Regions from separate parts of the Paenibacillus allorhizosphaerae genome, predicted to be linked through region 2. Evidence: riboswitches for the same ligand, from Rfam matches in the RefSeq annotation. Region 2 holds a riboswitch; each other region holds the start of a gene.

Region 1 (5,057 bases), on a different contig from region 2:
ACCGATCTCAAGGGCGCCTTTTGCTGCATCCAGATTTGCGGCCGATACAATTTTGTTTAAGATGTTCGGATCAATCAGAAAATTTTGTCCGAGGCTTTTTTTCAGCACGAATCCGTGCCTTTTAAGCAGGTCATTGGTTCGTTTGGGCGTCGCGATATCTTCCAGCACCGCCCGTTCCGTCTGTCCATGGATGTGATCTCTAGTCATGATTTGTACCCTCATTTTCCGCTAGCGGACGGCACGCTTCCAGAAACTCTTCCTGCGAAATCTGAAACATGCGGCAGCGGTTATAAAATTGTTTTCCGTTACAATAGCCGATTCCTAAATATTTGCCGACCATCATTCTTCGGGCGGCCGCCTCGGGATGGACGATGAGTCCAGCTTCCATCAGGTCTTCCCATGAAATTTGGGCTTCCGCCGACTGATAATCGGTGCGCACATTCTCAAGCGCCTCGCGAATCGCTTCTACGGATGCGTTCTCCACGCCGATATCTCCGCGGCTCGTCGCCGCTTCCTGGGTCAAAAAAGCATGCTTGCAGCCGGGCACTTCTTTCGAAATGATTTTGCGGATCCGTTCCCCCGCGTGGTCCGGGTCGGTGAAGACGATGACGCCTCTGCGCTCTTGCGCCAATCGGATCCGTTTCAACACATCTTTGTTGATCGCCGACCCGCCGGTTTCGATCGTCTCGGCTTCGACAGCCCGTTTCACGGCCGTTGTATCGTCTTTTCCTTCAACGACAATGATTTCCTTAATCATACCATACTTACCTTCTTTCGCTAACAGCAGAAAAGAAGAGGAACGTGTCGCACCTCTTCTTTCCTTCTCGTCTATATTATGAGTCTGCCCTAATTGCAAGTCATTAATCGGTTGTCGGCTTCTTCGGTCCGATGACATACACGGTATACCCGCGCTTCAATCCGAACCGGTTCGCATACGTATTGCTCTCGAAATAAACGTCCATGACGTTTCCTTTGATAGCGCTACCCGTATCCTCCGCTCTGCGGAATCCGATACCATCGATATAAACCCACCAACCCAAAGGAACGACCTTTGGATCTACTGCAATCGTGCGACCTTCCGTTACTGTCGTACCTGTAGCCGTCTTACCGAATCCCGGATGCGAGGTTCCTTTTCCTGTGGAACCAGCGGTATAAGCGGTAAGCGTGACATTATTGATGACCTGCTTGTAAGCAAAGGTCACTCCATTTTTCGATATTTCATCCACAGTGGGCGACGAGGCCGACAACACCGTTACCGGGTTTTTCGTGCCGATCGCAACAATCTTTTTTATACTTTCCGATTGGACTTTCTCGTCAACTACCTGTTCAGACACCAATTCGCCGTCTTCAAACACTTTTTCCTTCGTTTTGAGCAAGACGCCTTCTTGCCCTTCCTGAACTACTTGTTCTTTACCTTTCAAGAGCTGCGGTTCGTTGCGTTTGACAACTTCAAATGCAATCGGTTCCGTTACTTCTTCCGTCTCTTTCTTCACCCGTACAATTTGAATTTTATCATTTTCCGGCAAAGGCGCATCGATCGCAGGGGTTATTTTATCAAGCTCGCCCAAAGAAATGCTTAGTTCCTGCAGCGCACTTCCCACCGTTTTACCGATCGTGTATACCGTTTTGGTTTCTCCATCGGCGGTAAGCTCTACCGGCTTCGCCCGTTCAATCATAATCCGCTCTCCCGATTTGATCGCGCTCGCCAGGGAGTGAGACAGATGATCGTGCTCGCCGACAGCAATGCCTTGTTCATCCAGTATTCGTTGCAGATTCCCGTGCCGGGTTTGAAATGTTTTCTCCTGGCCGTCTACAACTACCGATACGCGCTTAATGGCCGTACCATACAACATCATTAAAAACATGAAAGCCATCGCGAATGAAATGAGTGCAATAATCGATATCATACGCAAGTTTTCATGCTTCCATCGCAATGCGAAGGACATGCTGGATGATCGTCTTACATGGGTTTGTTCCGTTGACACAACGCCCACTAGTTCGGTCCTCCTTCAAAGCCTCGCCACCCGAGTGTTTTGCATGAGTAGATCTGACGCGACTATGGTAATTTAGTTTGGCTCCACACCAACGCTGCTTCCGAGTAGCGCATCGCTGCGTTACAGTTTGCAGCAACCTCCGTCCGGTGTCATCAGAACTGCGACTTGCCTGCAGCCCCACCTCCTTGGGACACATGTTTATGAACCGGCTCGGACCTTTATCCCATCTAACGGGGAAACACAAAAAAAAGTCAGCGGAGAAGAGGGCTCTTCCCGTGACTTTTCTCATTTGTTCAAATGAAAATAGAAGCACACGACAATTTACCTCTCTCTTAACGCTTACGAGGTTAGCTGACGGATTCGGACTTGAGAGTCGCCCTACCCATGTTGCAATGAATAGCCGGAATACCGGTATTCGTTGTCAACCAGTGCATCTGCATGCACTTGGGATTCACCCCTATTTTACACCGCTGCCGCCGGCCGAAGCCAAACAGCATGCAATGCGGTTCCCCCGTTTCCCATTTGGAAACTCAGCGAAGTTGGAAATATGGTAATCGTTATGAAGTTATTATTGAGTTTACGATGGGAAGGTAGAAGTTGTAAAGTATACAAACTCGAAAAATTAGAGTGAATTTTGGCCGAAATCACCATTATTCATTGTTTTTCCGAATAAAAACCTTATATTTCTTTTCCGCACATCTATTTTTCATCGTTTTTCTTCATTTATCTTCAGTCGAACAAAAAACAGGCCGTCCCCATCGGCACCTTTTTTCACTTTAAGCGAAAAAAAGCCATCGCATTTCGGGTTGTGATCTCCGCCAGCTCCTCTACCGAAATTCCCTTAATTTCCGCCGCAGTCTCGGCAACAAGACGGACGTAGGAAGACTCGTTTCGCTTGCCGCGGTAAGGGTGCGGGGCCAAATAAGGCGCGTCCGTCTCAATCAATAAGCGGTCGAGCGGCACGTGTTGAAGCACTTCTTTGGGCTGCCTGGCATTTTTGAACGTAACCGGTCCGCCGAATGAAATGTAAAAATTCATATCCAGACACAGCTTCGCCGTCTCCCAGCTTCCGGAATAGCAATGCATGACGCCGCCGACCTCCGCCGCCTTTTCTTCTCGGAGCGTTTGCACCACATCGTGATGGGCGTCCCGGTTATGGATGACAATCGGCATTCCGACTTTGCGGGCCAGCCGGATTTGCTCCCGGAATACCCGATCCTGCACGTCTTTGGGGGACGTGTCCCAATAATAATCGAGGCCGATCTCGCCGATCGCCACCACTTTCTCATGCCGGCAAAGCGACTCGAGCCATTCCAGATCTTCAGGCAGCATATCTTTGGCATCCGTCGGATGCCAGCCAACCGTAGAATAGATGAAATCGTACTGCTCGGCCAGCGCAATGGAGCTCGGTATCGTTTCCCGGTTAAAACCGACATTGATAATTCGACGAATTCCGTTCTGCTGCGCGCGTTCGATGACCTGTTGTCGATCTTCATCGAACTGAGGCGCATTCAAGTGTGCATGCGTATCTATGAGCATAAAGCGACTCCTTTTGTCTTCTATTTGATAATCATCTTGGAAAGGAAGGAAAATCATTTAAGTTGAGAGCAGTTTTTGCAAATCCGGGTCAAATTGAGAAAGATGTTTCGTAATGAACTCCTGTGGGTAATACAGATGGTATTTTCCCATGTGGATGCCGCTGATCGATCTTACGATCTCGGATTTTCTGGAAATTTCAGTAAGACGATCTTTGGAATCGAGCAGCAGGATGGGCAATTTTTCATCGTGCACACCGGGTCGATATACATCATAGGAAAGATCGGACGGAAAATCAATTTCCAGATAATATGCCGGATCGATGCCGAACCGTTCTAATTGGGCTCGGAGCCGCTCCATTTGCCCGTCGTCGATCCGCTCCAGCGTTATATATTGGAACAATCGCCGCTGCAAAAAACGGGAGCATAAGTCGGCCAAAGTCCGATCCTCTTCCATGGACCATTGCATCAAAGCTGTTTGCATCAAGGCTTCGTCCAGCAAGTAATAATCATCCACCGTCAATGCTTGATTAAACAGGTTGAGTAGAGGCGGAAGCATGAAGCGGAACGAGTAGCTGCTTTCATACAAGTGCTTCGCTCTCTGAAAAATTTTGTGCAAAATGACTTCAGCACTTCGGGTGACAGGATGAAAGTAGACCTGCCAATACATTTGATAGCGCGACATTAAGTAATCTTCCACAGCATGCATGCCGCTTTCTTTCACGACAATATGACCTTGATAAGGACGCATGACGCGAAGAATGCGCTCCAAATCAAAAGTGCCATAATTGACGCCTGTAAAATAAGCATCGCGCAGCAAGTAATCCATCCGGTCCGCATCCAACTGGCTGGATACAAGGCTGACGACGATTTCGTGGGTGTATGTCTTGGCAATAATACCGGCAACCTGCTGGGGAAAGGTAGGCGAAGCTTGCCGCAGAACTTGATTGACTTCCGTGTCGCCCAGCACAATTCGACACGACCATTCTTCATGATGCGTACCGAACGTTTTTTCGATGGAATGGGAGAACGGCCCGTGTCCGACATCGTGCAGAAGCGCGGCACAAAGGCACAGCAATCGTTCTTCCTTCGGCCAGTCTACATACGCGTTGCGTTCAAATTGCGAGATGATTTTGCGGGTGATTTCATATACCCCAAGCGAATGGGAAAAACGACTGTGTTCCGCGCCATGGAAAGTCAGAAAGCATGTGCCTAACTGGCGAATGCGCCGCAATCGTTGAAATTCTTTTGTATTAATCAAATCCCAAATCGTTTGATCCTGCACGTAAATATATTTGTGTACCGGATCTTTGAAAACTTTTTCTTCGTGCAAGGGGGTTGTCATCTGCATCTTCCTCCGAAACCCGATTTGTTTCATTCCGTTGTTTTTCGACAAAGAAAGTCATGGAACGTTCACATACTTGTCGAATAATGTCGTACTTTTAGCCTTAATAAAATACCATCTTTCGTTATATTTTACCAAGAAATCGATCCATGTAGTATATTTTCAATCGGAAAAATCGCGAAG
Region 2 (5,057 bases):
CGTCTCCCGGGATCATCTCGCCTTGCGACACGATGACGAGATCGCCTTTGCGCAATTCGGTCGACGGTACTTGCTTCACGCCGCCGTTTACGACTTTGTTTGCCGTAGTCTCCTTCTTCGTTTTTTTCAGAGAATCGGCCTGCGCCTTGCCCCTGCCCTCCGCCAACGCTTCGGCGAAATTGGCGAACAGCACGGTGAATAACAGAATCAGGAATACGGTAATATTAAACCCGATGCTTTCTTCTGTGCCGAAATAGCCTGGAAAAACGATCATCAGCAATACGATGAGCGTCCCGACTTCAACGACGAACATAACCGGATTTTTCATCATGGTGACCGGGCTCAGCTTGACAAAGCTATCCTTTAATGCATTTCTTACGATGTCCCCGGTTAATAATGTTTTTTTATTATTACTCATGTTTGTCGTCACCTCTTTAACGGATCGTCAAATGCTCGGCAATCGGACCAAGCACAATCGCCGGCAAGAACGTCAATGCACCGATAATCAGTACCGTACCTATAAGGATGCCGACGAACAAACCGTTATCCGTACGGAACGTACCGATCGTTTCCGGAACCCATTGCTTGCGCAGCAGCGAGCCGGCCACGGCAAGAAGCGCGACCATCGAAATATATCGGCCGAACAGCATCACGAGCCCTGTGGTTATATTCCAGAACGGCGTATTGTCTCCGAGTCCCTCGAACCCCGAACCGTTATTGGCCGCGGACGATGTGTACTCATACAGTACTTGTGAGATTCCATGGAATGTCGGGTTCGTAATCGCCGCTTTGCCGAGCTCCGTTGCGAGCGCGATCGCCGTTGGAGCAAGTATGATAAACGGATGCGTCAATATCGCTATCGCGATTAATTTCATCTCGCGGGCTTCGATCTTTCGCCCCAGAAACTCCGGCGTCCTTCCTACCATTAAACCGGCGAGGAAAACAGCCAGAATCGCGTACATCAGCATGTTCACCAGACCGACGCCCTTTCCTCCGAACACACAGTTCAGCATCATTAAAGCGAGCGGCGTAATGCCTCCGAGCGGCGTGAGCGTATCATGCATATTGTTCACCGAACCGGTCGTGGCCGATGTCGTAACGGTAGTAAATAAAACCGATTGCGGAATGCCGAATCGTACCTCTTTCCCTTCCATGCTGCCCTGTGATGCATCAATGCCCAAACGGTTCATCACCGGGTTACCTCTGGTCTCGGATACGTAAACCAAGGACAAGAACAGCAGGAACAAAATCATCATCGCGGAAAAGATAACCCAACCTTGCTTGCGGTTTTTCGCGAACAAGCCGTACGTATACGGGAGTGCGGCCGCCAGCGACCACATCGACAATATTTCGATGACATTCGTGAGCGGATTCGGATTCTCGAACGGATGGGCCGAGTTCACTCCGAAAAATCCGCCGCCGTTCGTTCCCAAGTGCTTGATGGACTCCAGAGACGCCACCGGACCGATAGCGATTTGTTGTACTTGTCCCTCCAAACCCGTAACCGTTAAGGTAGGCTGCAGCGTTTGCGGAACGTGAAGCGCCACAAGCAGAAGCGTCACCACGAGCGCCAGCGGGAAAAACACGCGCGTATGAGCTTTCACGAAATCTTCAAAGAAGTTCCCGATCGTCCGACCCTTATTTGTAATCCCTCGAACAAAAGCGATGGCAACACATAACCCGGTCGCCGCAGAAGTGAACATCATCATCATGATGACGGCCATTTGCGAGAAATACGAGAGCCCCGATTCGCCGCTGTAATGCTGCAGGTTCGTGTTGGTCATGAAGCTGATGACCGTATTGAATGAAAGCGTCTGCTCCATGTTGTCGATGCCGTTCGGATTCAGCGGCAAAAACTTTTGTACCCTCAGAATCAAATAACTGACGGCCACCAGCACGATGTTCGTTAAAATGAAGCTGAGTCCGTACGTTTTCCAGGTCATGCCCTTTCGATCCTTAAGCCCGATCAGGGCAAAAACAGGTTTCTCAATGATAGAAAAAAATTTGTCCGTCACACTCGCTTCATTCCGAAACACCTGGTATAAATAAGTGCCGAGCGGCTTAACGATCAGCATCAAAATCAGGATCACAACGGCAATTTGCAAAATGCCCACAGTGTACAGCCTCCCTAAAATTTCTCCGGATGAATGAGCGCATAGGCCAGGTAAATAAAGATAAACGCCGTAAATAAATAAACAACGATCATTTGCGCTCACCTCCCGTTTCCTCAGTCACTTTGCCGCACCAGGACAAAAAGCCGGCGAACAGAACGTAAGTCGCTGCGAGAATCAAAACCATATAGAGATCCGCCATATATACTCCTCCATCACTTCCAAGTTCTCGGTTCACCCTACAAGCGCATGGAGTAAAAACGATACTTCATCGCTGTTCGTATGAATGACGAAGCTCGCTCCAAGTCCTTTATAAATGAGCCGCGGGTGGTTCGAATGCGTGATTACATAAGTCGGTTCGCTGCTCCAAGAACTGCATATGCGAATGTAGCGGCAGCACAAAGTAAAACTGCTTTCGAACAAAAATATTTTTCCGATCGGAAAGTCGGGCAGCTGCCAGGTGCTTTCCTCGGTTGTGTCGACGAGTATAATGCGCTCAACGCCCAGCTCCTTCATTCGCGCTCGCTCCCGCTTGTTATTAGCGATCGCGGCAAAGGGGAGTCTATGCGTCATTAATAAACGGACGAAGGCTTCACCCGCTTTGTTGGGCGCAGATACCAGAATAAATCTTTGCCGGCTATCCATGTGTTCTCCTCCTTGAATGAAGAAAGAGAAGGCAACAAAAAAGAAGCCTGCGATCAGAGAAGAACTCTTCCCGCGGCTTCTGAAGGCACAGTAAAGAACATACCGTGTCCTGCTCACGACAATCGTTGCCTCTCTCTATACGCTTACGAGGTTAGCTGACGGATTCGGGCGTGAGAGTCGCCCTACTTGCGTTGCAATTGTACAGCGGAGATGTCGCTGGACAATTGTCAACAATGCTGCAACCGTTACATCGGTATTCACGATGTCGGTTGTCAACTGCAAGATTCACCCCATAAAGCCGTGACCGTATCCGACATTTGGATATGCTGCGCGACTCCGTTGGTTCCCCCGTTCCTTTTCCATTCAAGGATTCAGCGAAAAGTTGCATATGACCTATTCAATTTATTCGTCTCTGCAAATAAAACGGTAAATTTTCAATAAAATGCAGCAAAAAACCACAGAGGCATTAAGCCCTGTGGTCGCGGCAAACGATCACAAGCTTCATCATCCTCTCTCCAAAAGCAGCGCTTTTCTGTCGAATCGATCCGGATTCGAAAGACAAGCCGGCTGCCGTCTAACGCTTACGAGGTTAGCTGACGGATTCGGGCGGTGAGAGTCGCCCTACGCGAGTACGGAATTCCATGACATTCCGTCCCCGCGATTCACCCCTGGCGATGCGCGACCGGCTCTCACACCGTTCTTGCACCACCTGTTGGTTCCCCCGTTTTCCTTGGTATCAAGGAAATTCAGCGAATAAAAATGGGAAACTTTGTTTGGATTGTTTCTTGAGTCGTATCATACGCTCGAAGCAACGCGCTGTAAAGAAACGCTGCATTGCAAATCCGGCACTGGCAGGCGATAGAGCTCGAACAATCCGTATATGATCTTTCATTTTCGATATCATGCTCCGCTTTTCGCCGCTTTTCTGAGAAACCGCGATAAACGAAGAATCAAGCAGCATTTATATCGATATTAAATGCAGGCTTTGAATGAATCCGTTTCCATCCTCATATGAAGCCAAAAAACCGAAAATAACATCCGGATTCGGGTTTTACTTTGCGTATGGCTCGGAGTATGATTCATTGCAACAATATCATATTTTCCTATTCAAACGCAGAGTTCCTTTATAGGAAACGGGGGACCCAATCGAAGCCTATACTAACGCAAAGGCTTCAAGGGGTGAATCTCAGATAGTGACAACCGACATCGCTTCGCTAGATGTAACGGTTGCAACGTGAGTAGGGCACTCTCAAGCCCGAACCCGACAGCTAACCTCGTATGCGCATTGAGAGAGAACCGCACCCATGCCTTCTATTGCTATGCAAGAAGCCCGGGAGCAGAGTTTCTCTGCTCTTCGGGCTTTTTTGCGCTTTCCACCTTAAAGTTAAGGAGATTGGATACGATGTTCAACTTAACCGTTCCTTCACCCGTAATAAATGAAAATGAGCTTTTACACTATCGCATCTGCGCGATGGAGGTGTTCCGGTTCGACTGCCGCCTGATCCAGAATCAAATCCCTTTGACCGGCGGCGAATGCAACTGCGGATTGCTCAAAATATCAAGCGGCGGGGTTAGCGGTTGGGGAGAATACGTGATACCCTGCACGAGGGAAAACATAGATTTGGTCCGCTGGGCATTCGTCTTTGCGAAACTGAAAGGTCTTTCCATTGCCGATGCCATTCGCTGCGTCCAAACCAGAGACAAAGCGTGGGGGCAAGCAAGGACGAATCTCGCCGAATCGGCGCTGCTGGATTTGGCCTTCAAGCTTAGATATCCCTTCACCCTGCAAAAAGATATCGCTTCATCATTAGGGAGTTCCCTGTTGATCGACCGTTCGCAGGCGTACTTCTCTTTCTAAATGCAATGCGGTGCAGACAACATCATGACGAAACCAAGAAAAACCAAGCCGGTCTGTCGGGCCAAACTTGGCTTTCTTTGGTATGCTATTCCTCGGCGTCAAAGGCCGCGGCTACGCTTTGCGATACATGCGGGGAGCCATGCCCACTTCCCTTGCAAATAATCTGGTGAAATAAAGCGGATCCTGATAGCCGACCTCTCTGGCAATTTTCGAAATCGGCTCATTGGTGGTGCGGAGCAGCTGCTTCGCTTTATCCAGCCTTATTTTGTTAATAAATTCAAATGGCGTATAACCCGAGTACCTTTTGAACAAAATCGAGTAGTAGCTGGCCGACAGCGACGCCATGCGCGCCAATTTATCGCGTTCCAGCGACTGCTGGTAATGGTCCTGAATGTATTTCATGGAATCGGATATAAGCCGGGCCGTTTCATCTTCATCCCGCA
Region 3 (5,057 bases), on a different contig from region 2:
CGCATACGGCGCAACCTTGACGCCCGCGGCTTCGATCGCCCGCTTCTCGCGCAGCCGGTGCTGCGTCGTGTAGAGCAGGCGGCTTCCTTGCGGCACATAAGATTCTGCCATCAGCAGTGACGTCACGCCTGCGTCCACATTCTCGAATTCGTATGTGATGACATCCGCCTGCTCCGCCAGCTGACGCGCGGCTGCTACGTCATGATATGCCGCGACGATTTGCCGGTCCGCCACTTGGCCGCAAGGCGCATCCGGCGTCGGATCGAGCGTGACGAAGCGGTAGCCCATGGCCCGTCCGGCCAGTGCCAGCATTCGACCGAGCTGTCCTCCGCCAAGCACGCCGATCGTTGCGCCCGGAGCAATCACTTTGCCGGGGTCGTACGCCTTGCCTTCTGCCGCCGCTGTCATTCGAGCACGCTCTTTTCCATCACGGTTTGCGCAATCCGCTCGCGGCGCGCCGCAACTTTCCGCTGAAGCTCTTCGTCAAAAGCACCGAGCAGCTGCGCAGCGAGCAGACCTGCGTTCGTTGCACCGGCATGCCCGATCGCTACCGTCGCAACCGGAATGCCGCCAGGCATCTGTACGATCGAGAGCAAGGAATCGAGTCCGTTCAAGGTAGACGTTTTCACCGGCACGCCGATCACCGGCAGCACCGTCTTGGAGGCGACCATCCCCGGCAAATGCGCCGCGCCTCCGGCGCCCGCGATGATAACCTTTAACCCCCGTTCCACCGCTGAAGCCGCATATTCGAACATTAAATCCGGGGTACGGTGCGCGGAAACGACTTTCTTCTCATACGGAACGCCTAATTCCTCGAGCACGTCACAGGCGTGCTTCATCGTTTCCCAGTCGGACTGACTTCCCATGATGACGCCAACAAGTACGGACACTGGCTGAACCTCCGATATTATAGATTAAATTAGCAACATACACTGCAATGCACATAGCGCTTTTGATCGGTGAAGATCCATTCGTGTTTAAGTTAAGCTTCTGATGTATAAAAAAACGTCCGGCTGATAGGGCGCATACCGATGCGTTCTATCCACTGGACGACAAATAGCCCGAAGCGCAAGCTAAGGCCGGGCACAAACATGCCGACCTTCCTTATCGTTCGTTCACTCGTAGTCCAAAAATTTATGGTTTTTGGGTAGAAACTTTCGGGCCATATTCCCGACTTTATACGAGATTATTCGACTTTATTCTCCAAAAATTCGTTTGTTCCATCTTGTTATTACCCTCTCAGTTTAACAGCCTTTAACAGCGCATGTCAACTATAAAAGACGAACATTAAATAAATTCAAACAAAAAATAGTTCGCATTTATTGAATGATCTTCAGCGATATGCCGTTTAAGTTTGCGAATTCGCTTTCATTTTTATCAAATCCTGCAATGTGCTATGGATTTCGGCCGAACTCAATCCGCCTGCCGATATTTTCCCTTCATCTAATTGAAGCCATTGCTCGCACATTCGAATCCCTTCATCGATCGCCTTAAGTCTCCGCTCCCATTGTCCGGATTTCTCCAGCTCGTCCAACCATTGAAACAACACGTCTTCCGCATCGGCCAGCTTGCCCGCCTCATTGCAATAAGGAATCAGCTTTTCCAATAGCTCGGCGCTTTTGGGAGCACGCCCGGCCATGTCCAGCGCATGGTTCAAACGCTCGTCGAATTCATTCTTCAGCTCGGACCGGGCATCCAGTTCCATCGCCGTCAGCAGCATTTCAACGCATTTGAGTGCCGTCTGCCGGGCCGCGGTCTCGTTACCCGCCTCTTTCCATACGGACGCTTCCGCATGAAGCAGATCGCCCGCCGCCAGCACTTTCCCTTGATCAATCCCGCCGTCCTGAGAAAACATGGCGAGCAAATCTTTCACCGACAGCGCTCCGATCAGCTTCGAATTCATACCGAGCAGTTGTTTCATCGCTTGATTCAACAGCGCCATCGCCTCTTCAAATTGCGCGTTTCTTCTGGCCGCGGCCACTTTATATACCGCAACGGCTGCCTTCTCAATCAGTCCCAAAATATAGTCTCGTCTATACATTGTGCTTCTCCTCCCCTGCCCTGACGGTCATAAACTTCTACTCTTGCACGAATTTATTTTCATTGTACCCCATTTCTGCCCGGGAGGAAAAAGGGGGCTTCCATTAATCGGAAATGACTGGATAATTTTATGCATTGAACCGGTACGTACGCTATGGTAAATTACTAAAAGCCGAATCGCGCATTTTTTTGCCGTGCGCGTACGGGGGATGAAACACATGGGGTGAATGCATTTCGGCATCGTCACGATTTAAGGCGACGGCTGCAATACTAGGGAGCATCCTCTTCCCGAACCCGACAACTAACCTCGGAGGCATTCATAGGAGGGAAATGAATGCAATTGAATATTAAGGGCATGTTCCTCGCATGTTTGTTCGCCTTGCCTGCCGTTTTGCCGGTATGCCAAAAAGCGGAAGCGGCCGAGCCTCAACGCTTGGCGGAAGACGTGAAGGTGCAAGTCAACGACAGTCTGGTCCATTTTCCGGACGCACAGCCTTTCCTGGATGAGAATCATAAGTTGCGGGTGCCTGCCCGCGTCGTCGCAGACAAGCTTGGAGTTCAAGTACAATGGGAACCGGCGGGCTCGCAAATAAAAGTCACTTTGGCGAATGGAAAAAAGAGCATTTCGCTTACGACGGGCGATAACCATATTTCGGTCGACGGCAAATCAACCGAAATCGCAACACCAGCAGAACTGATCGACGGGAAAGTCTATGTTCCTTTCCGGCTGCTCTCCGATACGTTCGGGTATAACAGCCAGTGGGACAACTCGAACCGTATCGCCATTTTGGGTACGGACGGTAAATATTATGCTCCGGCATGGTACAAGCCAAAAGAACAGCCAGCCGCCGTTTCGACATTGAGCAGCAGTGCGATCCCTTCGTACAGCAAACTCATCGAAGCGAAAGCAACGGCGTATACGGCTTCTCCGAGCGAGAATGGCGGCAACGGCCCAGTCGATTATATGGGAAATCCATTGCAGCTCGGAACGATCGCCGTCGACCCGAACGTGATCCCGCTCGGCACGAAAGTATATATCGAGGGCTATAATTACGACGGCTTGCCGTCCGGTGGCTTGTACGCTACGGCCAGTGATATCGGCGGTGCCATTAAAGGCAATAAAATTGATATTTTCTTGCCCGAAAGCCGCTCAAAAGCAAGGATGTTCGGCGTACAGCAAGTTAAAATTTACGTATTAGGTTCCTAACTACATCTCTACAGCAGTCTGGACTCATCCAATGGCAAAAACAGTCGTCCTCTTTAGGGCGGCTGTTTTTTTTTGCATGCCGCCGCTTCCGAATACTTTTCATCCGTTGGCCCACCCTAACTAAGGTACTTTAGATGCCGAGGTGAAGCCCGTTGACGAAAACAAAAACCGTAGTAACGCTCCTGCTCATTGTTTCGCTGATGATTCCGATTACGACTACCGCGGCGCCTCCGCTCGGCAGCGAGGTTGTATGGAACGTGCAGACGGACCAGAAGCTTATCGCCTTAACGTTTGATGATGGTCCTAATCCGGTATATACCCCGCAAATACTGGATTTACTTCATCAGTATCAGGCTAAGGCGACTTTTTTCGTGCTCGGCAAACGCGTGAAAATGTATCCGGCCATTGCGATCCGTGAAGTAAATGAAGGCCATGAGATTGCCAATCATACGTTTGACCATCATTTTCTGAAAAACTACCCTCCCGAACGAATCGTCGAGGAAATTCGGCAAACCCAGGAAGTCATCTTCGATATTACCGAGCAAATGCCGAGCGTCTTTCGGCCCCCAGGCGGATTTTACAACGATGCGCTGCTCCAATCCATGAAGGAGGACAAGCTGACGGTCGTCATGTGGTCCTGGTATCAGGATACGAAAGACTGGAAGAAGCCTGGCGCCGACAAAATCGTTCAAACGGTGCTAAACAATGTTCACAACGGTGACATCATTTTGTTCCACGATCTTGAAGGAGATTGTAGCCAAACCGTAGAGGCGCTCAAACGCATCCTGCCGGAGCTTCAGCAGCGCGGCTACCGCTTTCTTACCGTATCTGATCTCATCGCTAAGACGCGAAAATGAGCATTTTCAGCGCTCTTGCCCCGGCGGCAAGAGCTTATTCCATAAACCCGACCTCATTGCAAAGCTCTACCAATATATAAACGCAGTACAACTGTTGGCGGTTGCACCAATGAATGCTTGATAGTGCGCCTTCGATCTCTTTTTTTGCTTTATTAATGCTACGATGCTCAACTGCCTGTAAGATTTCCTTCATTTTTTGTATTTTGCATAAAATAAACCGTTTTCCGGATCGCGCTCTGGCCATAGCAGTCCTTCTTCTTCCCAATGCCGGATTGCCGAAGAAGCGCAGCCATGTTTTCGTTATACACGGGAATGGCTCCGGCTGCGAAATTCAACTATAATATCTTCATAATAAGGAGGTATTGCCGTGGTTCTTGCTGAAAAAGACCCTTTCATCCGAAGCTTCGCTCTGCTGCGGGAAAAGGTCCCGTCGTTTGCGCAATATCCGTTCAATCTCCCAGCACTGGGAGAACTGCACAATCTTACGCTTCATCCGAAAGTCACTTATATCGTGGGTGAGAACGGCATGGGGAAATCTACGCTGTTGGAAGCGCTGGCCGTTGCCTGGGGCTTCAATCCGGAAGGCGGAACCATGAATTTCAACTTCTCCACGCAGGAGTCGCACTCTACGCTGCATCAATATATTCGGATCGTGCGCGGTATTAATAAGCCGCGTGACGGTTTCTTTTTCCGAGCCGAAACGTACTATAACCTTGCCACCAATATTGATCAAATGGATCGGGAGCCTGGATCGGGAGGGAAGATCATCGATTCTTACGGAGGCAAGTCGCTGCATGAGCAGTCGCATGGAGAATCGTTCTTTTCCGCATTTATGCATCGATTCGGCGGCAACGGACTTTACATCCTGGATGAGCCGGAAGCGGCGCTCTCACCTTTCAAACAACTGTCTATGCTCTCCCGTATCCATACCTTGGTGAATAAAAACTCGCAAT
Region 4 (5,057 bases), on a different contig from region 2:
CCGCCGGACCGGGTTGTAGTTGCGGCGCAGGAACACATAGGTCAGCAGACTGCCGCCGGACAAGCTGATAAGAACGCTTACATAAGTCAAGTTCCGTACATGCTGCGCTTTCTCCCAGTATAGGGAACTCGGGATCATGGAAATATAGGTCAGCCCGACGCGCTCCGAACGAATGGAATGAATCTCGTATTTTTCCCCGTCTTTTTTATAGTAAAAAAACTTGGATTCATCGCCGAGCTGGTCGAACGGAAAATCGGAAGGGATCGTTTCGTTGGCGTTGGAAACGAGCGTCTCGTTATTCCGGTTCAATATGAGCACATGCCCTTTATTGAACAGCTCTACATTCTGGATCGCGCCAAGGATGCGCGCTTGATCGATCATGACGACGTTGGTTGCCAGCGTCCCGTCTTTATCCGTATTGTAGGGGCTGACGTAAGCGACCGTTTTGCGAATTTTAAGGTTTTCATCGATTCGGACCATCGGCACGAAGCCCCGGAAATCTTTGCGGTCGACCAGGGAGCTCCATTCGCCATAAGGAAACGAAGGATCGGCATGCAAAGTTTGATAGGCGAACGGCCCGCTGCGGACGGTGCCAGGAAGTACGACGGTATTATCGCCGCCGAGGTACGTATAAAACAAATCGACGGTCGGGTAGGCGGATTGGTACAAATTGAAGTCCTGCGTCAGTTTGTATCGATCGTAAATATACTCGTTTGGAGAAGAGGCGTACTTATTGGAATTCAGCAGCTCCTGCATCTGCAAGTTCCAGGTCATTTCGAAGTTCAGGCGCTCCATCGACAAGAAGTAGTTGTCCATCACTTCCCGGACCTGCTTCAGTAACGAAAGATTCGCTTGGTGGATCTCGCCTTCGAGCGTCGTGCTGGATTCGCGGTATACGATCACGCTGATCATGACGGGCAGCAGAAGAACGGCCAAATAGGAAAATAGCCAGGTCAACACAATACTTCGACGATGAATGGAAATGGTTCTCGGCAACAGCATTCGGTGTTCCTCCTCATAGCAGACTGCTTCAGGCGGTTCTTCATCGAAAGGCATCCGTCACATTCATTCTTATTTTAATGTTTATTTAAATCGGCGTACACCTTTTAGAAAATATTGTTTGAACCGGCGCGGCGAAGGGTAATGGGTAATGATTAGACAATCGTATATACAAGGGGGCTCGGAAATTGTGCTGTACATCTTATGCTATAAGGGAAAAAGTCTGGGAAAACCAATGGAATGGTCGGATGCGGAAGTACGGCTTCAGCAGATGAGCCGCTGCTTTAACGGTCTGGAGATTGTGCCTTGGCATGCGAATGACAACGCCGAAACCATCCCCGAACAGCACAAGCTGGGATAGAAAAAAAGAACCGCGTAAGCATCAAGTGGATGCCAGCGGCTCTTAGCGGTGCATTAATTCGCGTCAGTCATCAGCTGCGTATACTGATCATCCGATAGAACGCGGCGAGCGGTAACATAACGTTTTGTGTAGTAGGAGTCGCTCATTTTCGTAATGATGACGCCTTTGTCCGTAGCGGAGTGATAAAATTTGCCGTCGCCCACGTATACGCCTACATGGGAGATTCCTTTGCCGTCAGTATTGAAAAATACCAGGTCGCCGGGGCGAAGCTGATCTTTGTCCACCGAGTCGCCAACCGTGGCTTGGCCTTTGGAAGTATGCGGCAGGTCGATACCGAACTTTTTGAACACCCAAGAAGTATAGCCGGAGCAGTCAAAGCCTTTCGTTGTTGTGCCGGACCATTTGTACGGCGAACCCAATCCTGCGTTTACCGCTGAGCTTAGTGGGGTTTCAGCAAATGCGCTGCCAACCGAGATGGTGCAAAACATAGTCAAAGAAAGTGCAAAACCGACAAGCTTCTTCAAAGAAGTTTCCCCTTCCGGTGCCTACGAGGTTAGCTTGAGGGTTCGGTTGAAGGTTCCCTATGATCACTGTGAAGCGAGATCAATTCACCCAAATTGTGGTCCCCCGTTTTCCGCGAACGGAAATTCGGCAAAATTTTCATTTTGTATTGCTATGTACAGGTATTCGTGGAAAACTGAGCTTTTCCTTCTTTTGTCACAATATTGTCACAATAATTAGGTTAAAACATGAAACCTGCCGATTCGCACCGGGGTTGAGTGTTAGCGCTTACAAAATAAGGAAACAGAAAATCGCCCATCCTTTCCAATCCTTGGAATTTTGTCGAAAAAAGCCGCTACCGCTCGCAGCGCGGCGCCGACATAAAGAACGTGTCGGTCAACGGCGAAAAAGGCCCCGCCTCCTCCGATTCATCGGGGAAGTGGGGCCTAAACGGCGCAAACGGTATTATGCTTTTTCCGACCAAAGTGCATATTGGGTGGCGATCGCCCACAATTTCATGAACATGTGAACGAGTCGGTACGCCTGGAACAATACAAGTGCGGCTAATCCGGCCCAGACGAAGGCGGAAACCATGACGGCCGCCGATACGATGAAGGTAATCGCCAACACGCCCAAAGCGGTTAATACGATGACATGTCCTTGCCTCATCACGAACAGCACGGTGTAGAGAGAAGAGCGGCCGTCCACTTTACCGACCTGCAAATACAGAAAGAGCAGCTGCAGCAGGAAAATGTAAGCGATAAAGCAGCCGGTTGCAGGAAGAAGCGCTTTGCCGAGGTCGGTGTAGGAAGACTGCTCGGCATATTGACGCAGCGCATATGGCACGAGCCAGTACAGCGGGACCAGCGATAAAAGCGTCTGTAGCGCATACAGGCCGAGGAAGGGGAGGGCCAGCTTGCGAATCCCCTTCACGAAACGGTAGCCCGCATTCATTTCCAAATGATGCAGCGAATAATAGATACCGGCGTTGATGACTGGACTGAGCAGCATGCGCAAACCGATCAGAGCGCTCGCCCACCATATATACGGCATGAGCAAATCGGTCTTCATGATCTGAAACTGCCCTTCGATCCAGAACAGCTGAGCCGTTTCGTGAGAAAGATCCTTGCCCGGATACCGGTGAAGCAAAGGGACGACAATGGATTGAATCAGTTTGTAAATCAACACGCCCCAAGCCAAATTATAAAGGAAGAGCGCAAAGACGGCGAACGGTTGCTGCCAGGCGATCGCCCAGCCTTTTTTCATCCAATACCACATAATCGCTTCTCACCTCTCACAAGGCGACCCATCCGAACAAGGTCTCCAAAATTTTCACGACGCTCATATTCCAACGGGCCGAAAGCTTCGGATCGACGTTTGTTTTCATGAATCCGTTAATCCGTTTATTCTCGAGCACAATCGTATGCTGCGGATCGATAGCGACCCAATCGAGCGGGGCCGTATATTTAAAGCTCATAATGACTTCACTGTCCGCGCCGTCCCACGTTTTGTCAATCTGCGATCCGTCGGCGAAGCGGAATCGGATGGGCACGTCCCGATACGTTCCGCCCAGCTTGCGCAGCTGCACTTTATTTTCGTAAACGGTTTGCCCGCCTTCGGTCAGTTTGCGGGTTTCAATGCCGGTTACCGCGTAATCGACCATCATGCCGTTATACACATATTGGTCGAAGAAGTCTTTCCAGCTTGTTTTGGTTACGTCTTCCACCGTTTTCTGAAAATCGCTAGATGTCGGATGCTTGAATTTCCAACGCTGAAAATAGTTGCGCATAATTTTATCCATCGTATCCGGGCCGACCTGCCGCTCCATCGCTTTGAGCACCAGCTTGGCGCGGGTATATACATTTTCGGCATACTGATTGTGGCCGCTGAAGCTCCATGAATTTTTGCGCAGCGCCGCCGGCGATGTGATATAGCTCGACTCGACAAGCAAATTCGGTCGTACGCCGTACTCGGAAGCCATGAGCTTATCTTCCGCATAGGAGGTGAACCCTTCATCCAGCCAGGCTTCCTCGAATTCGTTGCTTGCCACCATGCCGTAGAAGAACTGGTGACCGATTTCATGCACGACAACGCGCTCGAGCTCGAGGTTCGGGTTTTCTTCCGAAGCGCCCCACGCGGTAACGAGCGTCGGGTACTCCATGCCGCCAGCTCCGTTGCCTTCCTCCGGCGGAACGACGATCGACAGGGTGGAGTAAGGATAGCTGCCGTACCATTCGGAGTAGCGGGCCAGCGCTTTTTTGGCGGCGGTCATGTACCGGGCCTTGAGCGCTTCATGCTTCGGATCGAGATACAGCTTAATGCGTACGCCCGGCAGCGACTTGGTTGCGTAAGGCTCTTCGTAATAGATGAAGTGGGGGGAAGCGGCCCAAGCGAAATCGTGGACATCGTCCGAATAAAAATAGTACGTTCTCGTCTTCCCGTCGTCGGCAACCGGCCGGGTCGGAAAGCCGGTGGCTGCGACCGTGTAAGCGGAGGGCACCTTCAGCTTGACGTCAAATATGCCGAAATCGGCATAAAACTCGGAATTGCCGTGATACTGGTGAAGATTCCAGCCTTCTTCCTCGCGGCCGCGAGTGCCTTTGGGCTCGTATACGGCGATTTTCGGAAACCATTGACCAGCCATGACAAAATCGCCGGCATAGCCCATACGGGCAAACACTTGAGGGAGCTGCACCACAAACTCGGTCTTCAGATTCACCTTCTCTCCCGGCAGCACGGCTCGGGGCAGCGGCACCTTGATCAGCGTCTTGTCATCCTTGTTGCCGTCGTCCGGCTGCACGTATTCGATACGGTCCCCGAGTTCCAGCTCCGCTCCGTCCATCGTTCGGATCGACTTCACGGTCATGCTGCCGTGATTACCGTCCTTGCTTGCATCGCTGCGCAGCTTCCCGCCGGATTCTTTCATGAATGTTGTCTTTTTCGATTCAAACGCATTCGGATACAGATGAAAGTACAATTCCTTTACCGGTACGCTTCCAGGGTTTTTCCAGGTCAGCGAGGAGGTACCGGTAATCATTTTGCCGGCGGCGTCAAACTCAGCGTTCAAATGATATTCCACGATGCGTTCGCTCAGCGGTTTGGGTGCCGGCTTCTCGGCAGGCTTGGCCGGCAAGCTCGGCGGCGCTGGAGGTGGCGCTGCAGGCTCTGTCAGCCGAAGCGAGGCGGACGCGCTTTT

The links. Region 2 has a riboswitch for cyclic di-AMP ahead of ACFQI7_RS26765 (hypothetical protein). Riboswitches for the same ligand answer to the same signal wherever they lie in the genome.
Region 1: another riboswitch for cyclic di-AMP. It lies ahead of ACFQI7_RS33830 (3D domain-containing protein); the one in region 2 lies ahead of ACFQI7_RS26765 (hypothetical protein).
Region 3: another riboswitch for cyclic di-AMP. It lies ahead of ACFQI7_RS26280 (stalk domain-containing protein); the one in region 2 lies ahead of ACFQI7_RS26765 (hypothetical protein).
Region 4: another riboswitch for cyclic di-AMP. It lies ahead of ACFQI7_RS31095 (C40 family peptidase); the one in region 2 lies ahead of ACFQI7_RS26765 (hypothetical protein).

What each region holds. Positions count from the first base shown of each region.
Region 1 covers NZ_JBHSRV010000021.1:8,985-14,041, reverse strand. Annotated here, with positions in the region: gene rsmA (16S rRNA (adenine(1518)-N(6)/adenine(1519)-N(6))-dimethyltransferase RsmA) at 1-207, opposite strand, end outside; gene rnmV (ribonuclease M5) at 200-757, opposite strand; gene ACFQI7_RS33830 (3D domain-containing protein) at 861-1,994, opposite strand; cyclic di-AMP (ydaO/yuaA leader) riboswitch at 2,315-2,540, opposite strand; gene ACFQI7_RS33825 (TatD family hydrolase) at 2,766-3,533, opposite strand; gene ACFQI7_RS33820 (HD domain-containing protein) at 3,591-4,874, opposite strand.
Region 2 covers NZ_JBHSRV010000009.1:96,553-101,609, forward strand. Annotated here, with positions in the region: gene kdpB (potassium-transporting ATPase subunit KdpB) at 1-418, opposite strand, end outside; gene kdpA (potassium-transporting ATPase subunit KdpA) at 435-2,114, opposite strand; gene ACFQI7_RS26760 (potassium-transporting ATPase subunit F) at 2,129-2,206, opposite strand; gene ACFQI7_RS26765 (hypothetical protein) at 2,346-2,756, opposite strand; cyclic di-AMP (ydaO/yuaA leader) riboswitch at 2,881-3,143, opposite strand; cyclic di-AMP (ydaO/yuaA leader) riboswitch at 3,320-3,518, opposite strand; cyclic di-AMP (ydaO/yuaA leader) riboswitch at 3,859-4,055, shown strand; gene ACFQI7_RS26770 (hypothetical protein) at 4,159-4,614, shown strand; gene ACFQI7_RS26775 (AraC family transcriptional regulator) at 4,726-5,057, opposite strand, start outside.
Region 3 covers NZ_JBHSRV010000008.1:319,819-324,875, forward strand. Annotated here, with positions in the region: gene purK (5-(carboxyamino)imidazole ribonucleotide synthase) at 1-408, opposite strand, end outside; gene purE (5-(carboxyamino)imidazole ribonucleotide mutase) at 405-890, opposite strand; purine riboswitch at 1,103-1,204, opposite strand; gene ACFQI7_RS26275 (DUF6483 family protein) at 1,349-2,041, opposite strand; cyclic di-AMP (ydaO/yuaA leader) riboswitch at 2,201-2,371, shown strand; gene ACFQI7_RS26280 (stalk domain-containing protein) at 2,375-3,247, shown strand; gene ACFQI7_RS26285 (polysaccharide deacetylase family protein) at 3,400-4,104, shown strand; gene ACFQI7_RS26290 (hypothetical protein) at 4,294-4,377, opposite strand; gene ACFQI7_RS26295 (AAA family ATPase) at 4,472-5,057, shown strand, end outside.
Region 4 covers NZ_JBHSRV010000014.1:113,108-118,164, forward strand. Annotated here, with positions in the region: gene ACFQI7_RS31085 (helix-turn-helix domain-containing protein) at 1-1,002, opposite strand, end outside; gene ACFQI7_RS31090 (hypothetical protein) at 1,151-1,360, shown strand; gene ACFQI7_RS31095 (C40 family peptidase) at 1,414-1,884, opposite strand; cyclic di-AMP (ydaO/yuaA leader) riboswitch at 1,888-2,024, opposite strand; gene ACFQI7_RS31100 (hypothetical protein) at 2,327-3,139, opposite strand; gene ACFQI7_RS31105 (M1 family metallopeptidase) at 3,156-5,057, opposite strand, start outside.